DNA from 3 places in the Roseateles sp. L2-2 genome. Region 2 is predicted to be linked to each of the others. Evidence: predicted binding sites of a transcription regulator. Region 2 holds the regulator's gene; each other region holds the start of a gene.
The links. Region 2 encodes LexA, which represses DNA repair genes until DNA is damaged. Its sites were predicted from a motif close to ACTGTATNNNNATACAGT; they were not measured.

Region 1 (3,266 bases), 2.7 Mb from region 2:
GACGCAGTATCGAGAATGCGACTATCGGTGATGACATGAAGCATGACGGCGGTGGCGCATCCCGCTGTCGCACCATGCGGCAGCTTCCTTGAGGCGCGGATGGTGAAAGTATCGTCAGGCCCGAAAGAATCAGTATCCCGTCCAACCATGTGGACGCGGAAGTTACAGGAGCGTATGCCCCCCACGACGGAGCGAGTTGGTCAGTCGCGAGCCGGGCTGGTCCAGCGGGGAGACGGTGTGACGCCGGTCTCTGAATCCGATTGCAGTGCGGTGAGCCGTATGAAATGCGCTCCACCGATCTCACGCGCTCGCGTCGCGGCAACCGACGGACAAGTGCCGCGAGGTGGCGCACCGACGAATCGACCGCAGGTGTTGAAAGCGCCGCTCGGTGCCAACTGCCCTCAGTTACCGTTGCGCTTGAATATCACTGAAACAGCCGAGGCGCGGCGTTCTCGTGAGATCCATCAGCAGAGGTCGACTCAACCGCCAAAGTGCGGCGATGGATGCGGTCGACCCACGCCTGAGTTTGCGAGTTCAGAGCATCGAGGTCGCTGGGGCGGAAGTGCCGCAGCGTGTGCTCAATCTGGTGCTCGAAGCAACGCTTGAGTTCACCCGGATCGGGGTGGGTGTCCACCACAGCGCAGAGGACAGACTGGAGCTCTGTAGCCTGCAGATGAAGCGCGCATAGCGCCTGCGTCATCGTTTCGACGTGACGTTGCATCGCAGTGAGTGCAACCACGACGGGATCCTCTTCGGCATGCTCATGGTCCGGACTCATCGGGCACCTCATCAAGTGAAGAACTGATGGACCAGCTGTGGCATGTCCCGTGCCCGTCGAGGAACTACGACGCGCTGCCATTGATGAGGGTGCAGCACGTGCACCGGCACTGGCTCAGTCGGGCACCAAGATCTACAACTGGCCGCCGCGAGGCGCCTGCGTCAACAGCCGCGACCAGACTTCATCGCCACCAACATCGAGAGCGGCGACAGCAGATCGAGCAGAGCATCCAGCGCTACCTCGCGGCGTGATCAACTCAAGAATGAGCCAGGCAGGTCGACGGCATCGCATTCCGGACCCAAATCCTCGCGCTCAATGCGGCGATCGAAGCGGCGCGCAGGCGCATCGAGTCCAGAGGCCATCGCGTCCCCACAAGAAAAGTAGCTGTGGCCGTAGCGGAACTCCGCCAATGTCGCGCCCCCTGTCTCCTGTGCGACGGTCAGCCGCCAGCAGATCATCGGCTCGACGTCGCCCTGAGGGAATGGCCAGATGTAGACCTGATCCCCCTCAGAAGTCGTTGTCGACCTTTCTTTGTACCTGCACTCGCATGGTTTGTCTGTTGAGCTCCAAAGCCAGCCCGTCGCGGTCCAAGCCCGGGTCGGCTACCAGGTCCAAGTTGTCAGCCAAGCCCATCGCCCACAGGGCGCGCAGATAGGTTCCTAGCCCGGTGGAGAGCTTGCCTGACTCAACCGCTTCGATGGCAGTGCGGCTCAGGCCCGCCCGATCGGCCAGGTCCTGCTGGCGCAACTTGCGCCGGATGCGAGCCACCCGGATGCGCTTGCCCAGCTGTGCAGCCAGATCCGTTACCGTGCGCGGAACGGGGGCCGTAGGAATGAGCCTGCTCTTCATGGAGCGCATTATGCGGGATTACGCTGTTTATAGAACGCACCGTTTAGCGCGCGGAACGGCGATAAACGCCGTGGGTCAGCCGCTTGAGTGACGTTGCGATGCCATCGAACTTGGATCTGTGACGGATCGAACGCACTCGGCGACTGCGGAAGACGTGGGCTGGACAAGCCTCGACGTTGCATATACTGTATAAAAATACAGTCTTTATCCAGCAGCCTATGTCGCCCGCTTCGCCCGGGTTGGCGGGAGCGTCGCCTCCTGTCAGCCTGATATCGCCCCATCAGAATGCCGTTGCACACGTGCATAACCCGCTTGCGCCCGGAGTAGAAGCTGCGTTGTGGCGAGGAGATCAGCTGGGCAGCTTGGTGACAGAAGTCGAGCCCACCGGGTTCGCGGAGCTGGACGCGGTGTTGCCCGGCAACGGTTGGCCCTGTGCAGCGCTCACGGAAGTATTGGTCAGCCAGTTTTCAGTGGTCGAGTTCCGCCTACTGGGATCGATGATTGCGGCTTTTACCCAGCGCGGCCAGACCGTCGCGCTGGTCGGTCCGACGCTTTCACCGCACATGCCGGGCCTGCGTCATGAGGGGGTCGACGAGCGATATCTGGTCTGGGTGGACGTTGACACGCCTAAGGATCGGTTGTGGTCGACCGAGCAGTTGGTGAAGGCGGGCAGCTGCGGCGCCGTCATCGCCTGGCTGCCGCTTGTACGAGCTGAGCAGATCCGACGGCTGCAAGTACTTTCGGCTCGGTGCAAGGGCCCGGTCTTTGTCTGTCGCCCCGAATCCGCAGCTCGGGACGCGTCCGCTGCGCCCTTGCGTATAGCGGTCCACGTGGACACCGACTGGCAGATCACTGTCGAGGTGATCAAACGCAAGGGCCCGCCCATGGATGGCCAGCTGCGACTGATGTCCATGCCTGGCGGGCTGAACAGGATCATGACCCCGAGGCTGCGCTATCCCAGCCGCCTCGTTGCCGTTGAGCCAAGTCATGCTGTGGACAGCCCTGTTGCTGCCGCCGTGCGCAAGCCAAACGTCGCCCTCGAACCTACCCAATCGTGACGCGCTTCGAGCGGTCGCCGTGTGGGCGTTGCAATTCACGCCTCGCGTTGCTGTCTCCGAAGACGCCGTCCTGATGGAGGTCGAGGCCAGCACCCGCCTGTTTGGCGGCAAGCGTGCCCTGCGCGACCGAGTCGTCGCGCAGGCTGATGAGCTCGGCGTCGTACAGGTTGCGTGGGCCACGACCTCGCTCGCCGCCCACGCGCTGGCCCGGAACGGAATAGAGAACGGCTTCAAGCGCCCCCTTGAGACGATGCTCGATGCGCTTCCGATGGAATGCCTTACTGCAGTTCGACCGCACGCGACCACGCTGGCCCAGACGGGCTGTCGCACGCTGGGCGACCTCAGGGCCCTGCCGCGTGGCGGTCTGAGCCGACGGTTCGACAAGCAGCTGCTTCAAGCGCTCGATTGGGCCTACGGGCGGGCGCCGGAGGTGCATGTTTGGGAGACGCTCCCCGACTCGTTCGCTGCCAAGCTAGAACTTCCCTTTCGCGTCGAACATGCACCCGCGCTGCTTCAAGGCGCGCGTCGCCTGCTCGTACAGATGTGTGGATGGCTTGCCGCGCGCCACGCCGGCGTCACCT
Region 2 (3,266 bases):
TCGCCGAGGCGCACGAGGTCTGCCCGTACTCGAACGCCACCCGCGGCAACATCGACGTCACGCTGACGATCGTCTGATCATCCGGGCCCGGCTCGTTCCGGATCCGCGATGAAAAAAGCGCCGGCATTGCCGGCGCTTTGTCGTTGTGAAGCGCCGCGACGCGCGTCGAGCTCAGCGGGACCGCAGCAGCGTGAGCATCAGTTCGATGCGAGCGGCCCAGGGCGACAGCGCCGCGGCAGGCTCGTCGATCGCGCCGACGATGCGCCCCTGCGCGCAGCGCGTCGTGCGCCAGACCGGGACGCCTGCATCCTTCAGCGCCTGCACCGGCGCTTCCAGCGCCTGGTTCAGCGTGCCGTTCCCCGTGCAGGCCAACACCAGGCCTTGGAGTCCGGCCGCGCGCCATGCGTCGAGCGAACGCGCATCGGCGCCCGCATGGCTGGCCAGCACCTCGACCCACGGCCACCGCGACGCGTCTTCAGGCAGCACGTTCGCGCCCAACGCCTCGCCCTGCGGCCAGTCGCGGAAGCGGCGCACGACGCCCTCCTCCACCACGCCCAGCGGACCGGCGTCGGGTCCGGTCTCGAAGGCGTCGAGCCGGTAGGTGTGCGTCTTGCGCAGCTCCAGCCCCGACAAGACCTGACCCGCGACCACCACGACGACGCCGCGCACGCCGACGGTCTCCGCCACGGCCACCGCATCGAGCAGGTTCTGCGGCCCGTCTGCTTGAATCGCCGTCGCCGGCCGCATGGCCGCCGTCAGGACGACCGGCTTCTCCGGCGCGAGCACGCGCTGCAGCAGGTAGGCGGTCTCTTCCAGCGTGTCCGTGCCGTGCGTGATCACGATGCCGCGGACCTCGGGACGGCCCAGGTGCTGCCGCACCCGGCGCGCGAGCCGCGCCCAGGTCGCGTGATCCATGTCCTTGCTGTCGAGCTGGGCGAGCTGCTCAGCCTCCAGCGACTTGGACGCCAGCGCCGGCACCGCCCCCACCAGCGACTCGACCGACAGCGAGCCGGCCTTGTAGCCGACGTTGTCCGTCGCGCTGCCGGAGGCGCCGGCGATGGTCCCGCCGGTGCCGATGATCACGAGGGTCTGGGCCGCACTTTGCAATTTCTCGTCTCCTGTATAAAAATCCAGATGCTGGATGAATTCTCAGGCGGTTCCTGAACCTCAGGTCGCCGCGTCTTCGACATCCGCCCCTCAATCGAATAAAGGCTCGCTCGTGGACACTCCGCCCAAACTCACTGCCCGGCAACAGCAGATCTTCGATCTGGTCCGCGACAGCATCGAGAGCACCGGATCGCCGCCCACCCGCGCGGAGATCGCGCAGCAGCTCGGCTTCAAGTCGGCCAACGCAGCCGAGGAACACCTTCAGGCCCTGGCGCGCAAGGGCGTCATCGAACTGGTGGGTGGCACGGCGCGCGGAATCCGGCTGCCGTCGACGGCGCTGCGCCAGGTCAACCGCGCCCGGGAGCACAGCCAGTTTGCGCTGCCGCTGGCGAGCCTCGCCCAGCTGACCCTGCCGCTGGTCGGCCGTGTCGCCGCCGGCGCGCCCATCCTGGCCGAGGAACACGTCGAGCAGCACTATAGCGTCGACCCCTCGATGTTCTCAAAGGCGCCCGACTTCCTGCTGCGCGTCAAAGGCATGAGCATGAAGGACATCGGCATCATGGACGGCGACCTGCTCGCCGTGCAGAAGATCAGCGAGGCCCGCAACGGCCAGGTGGTCGTGGCGCGCATCGGGGAAGAGGTCACCGTGAAGCGCTTCCAGCGCCATGCCGACGGCATCCGGCTGCTGCCCGAGAACCCCGATTTCGAGCCGATCGAGGTCACGCCCGATGAACAGTTTGCGATCGAAGGGCTGGCGGTCGGCCTGATCCGCTCCGGCGGCTTCCACTGAACGCCGAGATCCCCTCATGAGCGCGCGAAAGGCGCACACCAAAGCGACCTCGGCTGCTGAATGCACCTCGCTTCGGCAGATTCCCAACATCGGTCCGGCGATGGTGCGAGATTTCGAGTTGATGGGGATTCGTCAACCGGCCGATCTCGTGGGGGCGGACGCTTTCGCGCTGTATCAACGGATCTGCAAACTCACCGGTCAGCGGCACGACCCGTGCGTGCTGGATACCTATATGGCCGCCGTCGATTTCATGAACGGCGGCCCTGCGCGGGATTGGTGGAGTTATACGGCGCGGCGCAAACGCGAGTATCCGGATCTTTGACCCATCACCAATCGCAAGCAACGATATGCCGCAGTTGACTCGCGGCAAATGGTTCGCGGAATCGAATGACCAAAGAAAAAACCCTGCCGATTTGCATCGACAGGGTTTTAATGTTGGCGGAGTGGACGGGGCTCGAACCCGCGACCCCCGGCGTGACAGGCCGGTATTCTAACCAACTGAACTACCACTCCAGATAAGACGCTATTGAGTGCATCTCTATCATTTGCGAACAAGTTTCGCTGCACGCAACCGATTCCATTCAGAACCGCGATGCAGCCAAGCCTTGTCAAACTTGGCGTCCCCTAGGGGATTCGAACCCCTGTAGCCACCGTGAAAGGGTGGTGTCCTAGGCCTCTAGACGAAGGGGACTGGACTTGCCGTCTTGACTCGGACTGCGCGTACCTTGCAACCGTCACACCCGAAGGTGTTCTGGTGGAGGTAAGCGGGATCGAACCGCTGACCTCTTGCATGCCATGCAAGCGCTCTCCCAGCTGAGCTATACCCCCGAATGCTTTCGCATCGAAACGGTACGCCGCCCGAGTCTCAACTGTGTTGGCGGAGTGGACGGGGCTCGAACCCGCGACCCCCGGCGTGACAGGCCGGTATTCTAACCAACTGAACTACCACTCCAGATACTCAAGATCTTTCGATCTGTCGCATCAAACTCTTCCTGCTTTGATTTCATCAATTGCTTGATGTCATCGCTGCGTCGATTTCGTTACTGTACCTGATTTTGACAACGATCAAATCGATTTCCGAAGAATTTTTCGATTTCTCATTCAATCTCTGGTCAGCAACCAAGTTCGAAACTTGGCGTCCCCTAGGGGATTCGAACCCCTGTAGCCACCGTGAAAGGGTGGTGTCCTAGGCCTCTAGACGAAGGGGACAAAACCTTCTTCCTTGAACCGCGCGCCACGCAAACCGAAGTTTGGTGGAGGTAAGCGGGATCGAACCGCTGACCTCTTGCATGCCATGCAAGCGCTCTCCCAGCTGAGCTATACCCCCATTCGGGCTCCCCCTTCGGGGAATTCGATCCGGCTTCTTTTC
Region 3 (3,266 bases), 1.6 Mb from region 2:
GCGGGGCCAGGTCTTGCCGACGCTGAGCCGATGTTGACCCGACGATCAAAACAAGGACTGCTGCCCCACCACCTTGGACGGCGGACGGAACTCGCTGAAGTCGAACTGGTGCCGCTCGCGGCCCAGGCCCAATCGCTGCGACGCCTTGCGCAAGCGCTGCTGGAGCAGCTCCGCCCAGATCCCCTCGCCGGTGAAGCGCGTGCCGAAGCGCGGATCGTTGTCCTTGCCGCCGCGCATGTCGTGCAGCCTCGCCATGATGCGCGCCGCCTTGTCCGGCTGATGCAGCCGCAGCCAGTCGTGGAATAGCGGCGCCACTTCCCAGGGCAGCCGCAGGGGAATGCTGAAGGCCTTGGTCGCGCCCGCCTCCGCCGCCGCTTCGAGGATGCGCTCCAGCTCCGGCTCGTTCAGGAACGGGATCACCGGCGACACGCTCACCCCCACCGGCACGCCCGCCTCCGCCAGCGTCCGGATCGTCTGCAGCCGCCGCTGCGGCGAGGCCGCCCGCGGCTCCAGGATGCGCGACAGCGCCGGATCCAGCGAGGTCACCGACAGGTAGACCGACACCTGCCGCTTGAGCGCCATCGGCACGATCAGGTCGAGATCGCGCTCGATGCCGCTGGACTTGGTCACGACCGAGAACGGATGCCGCGCCTCCGTCAGCACCTCCACGACGGCGCGCGTGATGCCGAGCTTGCGCTCGATCGGCTGGTACGCATCGGTGGCCGTGCCCAGCACCAGCGGCGCGGGCTTGTACGCGGGCGAGGCCAGCGTCTCCCGCAGCCGCTCCGCGGCGTTGACCTTCGCGATGATCTTGGTCTCGAAGTCCAGGCCCGGCGACAGGTTCAGGTAGCTGTGCGTCGGCCGCGCGAAGCAGTAGATGCAGCCGTGCTCGCAACCGCGGTACGGATTGATCGACAGGTCGAAGCCGATGTCGGGCGACTGGTTGCCGCTGACGATCTTCTTCGCGTGTTCCTCGATGATCTCGGTCTTCGGGGCGATGTGCTCCTCCAGCGCCTCCTGGTCCAGCGTGCCCCAGCCGTCGTCGTACTGCTCGCGCTCGCGCGATTCGAAACGGTGCGGCATCGCCCACGCGCTGCCGCGACCCTTCAGCGCATCGGCCTGGAGGTACAGCGGCGGGGCAGCGATCTTGGTGTCTTGCGGCATGCTGTCAATTTATACAGTATTGCCGGTTTTCGCCAGTGTCCATGGGCATGCCCCGGCGCCGGGCCGATGAATCCCGGCGCCGCGGCGACCATCCCCACCGCCCGCCGCCGCTCGCCGACTCAGGTCGGCATGGCCACGCCCGAGATCTCCGCGCAGCGCGCCAGCAGCCGGTCCTGCAGCGCCGCGTCCAGCGCCTGCGGGTTCGGCGCGAGCCGGCGCTGGTGGAACCAGTAAGCGCCGGAGCGCTTCGCCTGCGCGTCCTCGCTCACCGCCAGCCAGGCCTGCGTCCGGTGCGCCAGGTCCATGTCGTCGGGAGCACCGCGCCCGCCCATGCGCGTGGGCACCCAGCCGGGTTCCAGCGCACTGCTGACGACTTCCGGCCAGTGCCGCGCCATGGCGAAAGCCAGCATCGCGTCGTGCAACTTGCTCTCGGCGTACGCGGTCGAGCCATCCCAGCGTCGCGTCGTCCACAGCAGGTCGTCGAGATTCGCGTCGACGTGGTGATGCATGCCGGAGCTCAGGTAGATCAGGCGCTTCGGCCGACGCATCAGCGCGGTCAGCAGGTAAGGCGCCAGCGTGTTGATCGCGAAGAGATGCGGGAGCCCGTCCGCCGTCGTGATCCGGCGCGGCTCGCGATAGCCGACGGCGACGTTGTGGATGACGGCGTCGAAGGCGGCGACATCCAGCGGCACATCGGCTTGCCCACCACGAGAGGCGCCGATGTACGCATCCGCCTGTTCGGCGACCTCACGCATGCCGGCGATCGTCGACACGTCGCCGACGACGACCGCCGCGACCTGCGGCAGTGCGCGCCGCGCGTCGTCCGCGCGCTTCGCATTGCGCGCGTGCAGCACGACCTCGTGGCCCTGCGACGCCAGCAGTTGTCCGGCCATCAGACCGAGGCCTTCCGAAGAACCGGTGATGAAGATGCGGGACATGGGTTTTCCTCCTTCAAACTTCCTGACGCCCGGTGGCGACCAGCGCCACGCCGAGCAATGCTGCCATCGCCCCGAGCGCATACACCGCCGCGTAGCCGAAACGCCCCGCGACCAACCCCGCCGTCGGCCCGGCGAGGCCGTAGGCGATGTCGAGAAACGCGGCGAACGCGCCGATCGCGCTGCCGCGGTTGGCCGGCGGCACGCGCTTGAGCGCCTCGACGCCCAGCGCCGGATAGATGAGCGCGCAGCCCAGGCCGCTCACGAAGGCGCCCGCCAACGCGACCGCCTCCAGCGGCGCACCCCACACCAGCGCCTGCCCGATCGCCTCCACGACCAGCGACCACAGCGCCACGCGCCGTCCGCCGATCTTGTCGGGCAGATGCCCGAGCAGCAGCCGCACCGCGATGAATCCCACGCCGAAGCAGGTCATCACCACGCCGGCATGCGACCACCCGCGTGCCGCGAAGTACAGCGACGCGAAGGCGGTCAGGCCGGCGAGGCCGACGCCTTGCAGCGTCAACCCGAGCCCCTGGCGCCAGATCTGGCCCACGACGCGCCGGAACGGCAGGCGCGGGCCGCCGGCCATGCGATAGGACGCCGTCGCCCACGCGATCGCCCAGGCGGCGAGCGGCGCGGCGATGCACGCGACCATCACGGCCGGCAGGCCATGGCCGCGATACAGCCACATGCCCATGGGCGCGCCGATCGAGAGCGCCCCGAACATCGCGATGCCGGTCCACGACATCGACAGGCCCGCGCGCTGCGGCCCCACCGACGCGATGGACCACGACACGCAGCCGGTGACGAACTGGCTCTCGCCGAAGCCGGCCACCAGCCGTCCGGCGACGACGAGGGCCAACGCGGCCGCCGGCGACCACTCAGGCAGCGCGGCGACGAGGTACAGCAGGCCCGCGAGGGCGCACCCGATCGCGCCCTGCAACGCCGAGCGCCGCCCGCCCTGCCCGTCGACGAGCCGGCCGGCGTAGCCGCGCGTCAGCACCGTGGCGACGAACTGCAGGCCGATGACGAGCCCGACCGTCAGCGCGTCGAAGCCCAGGCGCTCGTGGATGAACAGCGGCAGCACCGGCAACGGCAGGCCGACCGCCAGGTAGCCGCAGAACAGCGCCGCGATGACGCCGGGCGCGGGTCGGCTCAGCGTCGCGG

Region 1: imuA (translesion DNA synthesis-associated protein ImuA) is a predicted target of LexA. The motif match lies at 1,812-1,829, and genes of this name have one in related genera.
Region 3: ACQZ13_RS10100 (PA0069 family radical SAM protein) is a predicted target of LexA. The motif match lies at 1,165-1,182, and genes of this name have one in related genera.

Annotation. Positions count from the first base shown of each region.
Region 1 covers NZ_CP192509.1:23,733-26,998, reverse strand. The annotation lists gene ACQZ13_RS00120 (WD40/YVTN/BNR-like repeat-containing protein) at 1-44, opposite strand, end outside; gene ACQZ13_RS00115 (hypothetical protein) at 425-778, opposite strand; gene ACQZ13_RS00110 (helix-turn-helix domain-containing protein) at 1,286-1,627, opposite strand; gene imuA (translesion DNA synthesis-associated protein ImuA) at 1,846-2,685, shown strand; gene ACQZ13_RS00100 (Y-family DNA polymerase) at 2,615-3,266, shown strand, end outside.
Region 2 covers NZ_CP192509.1:3,870,552-3,873,817, forward strand. The annotation lists gene ACQZ13_RS17275 (organic hydroperoxide resistance protein) at 1-77, shown strand, start outside; gene ACQZ13_RS17280 (asparaginase) at 172-1,107, opposite strand; gene lexA (transcriptional repressor LexA) at 1,220-1,897, shown strand; gene ACQZ13_RS17290 (helix-hairpin-helix domain-containing protein) at 1,914-2,219, shown strand; tRNA gene ACQZ13_RS17295 (tRNA-Asp) at 2,334-2,410, opposite strand; tRNA gene ACQZ13_RS17300 (tRNA-Glu) at 2,513-2,588, opposite strand; tRNA gene ACQZ13_RS17305 (tRNA-Ala) at 2,650-2,725, opposite strand; tRNA gene ACQZ13_RS17310 (tRNA-Asp) at 2,773-2,849, opposite strand; tRNA gene ACQZ13_RS17315 (tRNA-Glu) at 3,031-3,106, opposite strand; tRNA gene ACQZ13_RS17320 (tRNA-Ala) at 3,149-3,224, opposite strand.
Region 3 covers NZ_CP192509.1:2,225,299-2,228,564, reverse strand. The annotation lists gene ACQZ13_RS10100 (PA0069 family radical SAM protein) at 46-1,164, opposite strand; gene ACQZ13_RS10095 (SDR family NAD(P)-dependent oxidoreductase) at 1,284-2,102, opposite strand; gene ACQZ13_RS10090 (arabinose transporter) at 2,116-3,266, opposite strand, start outside.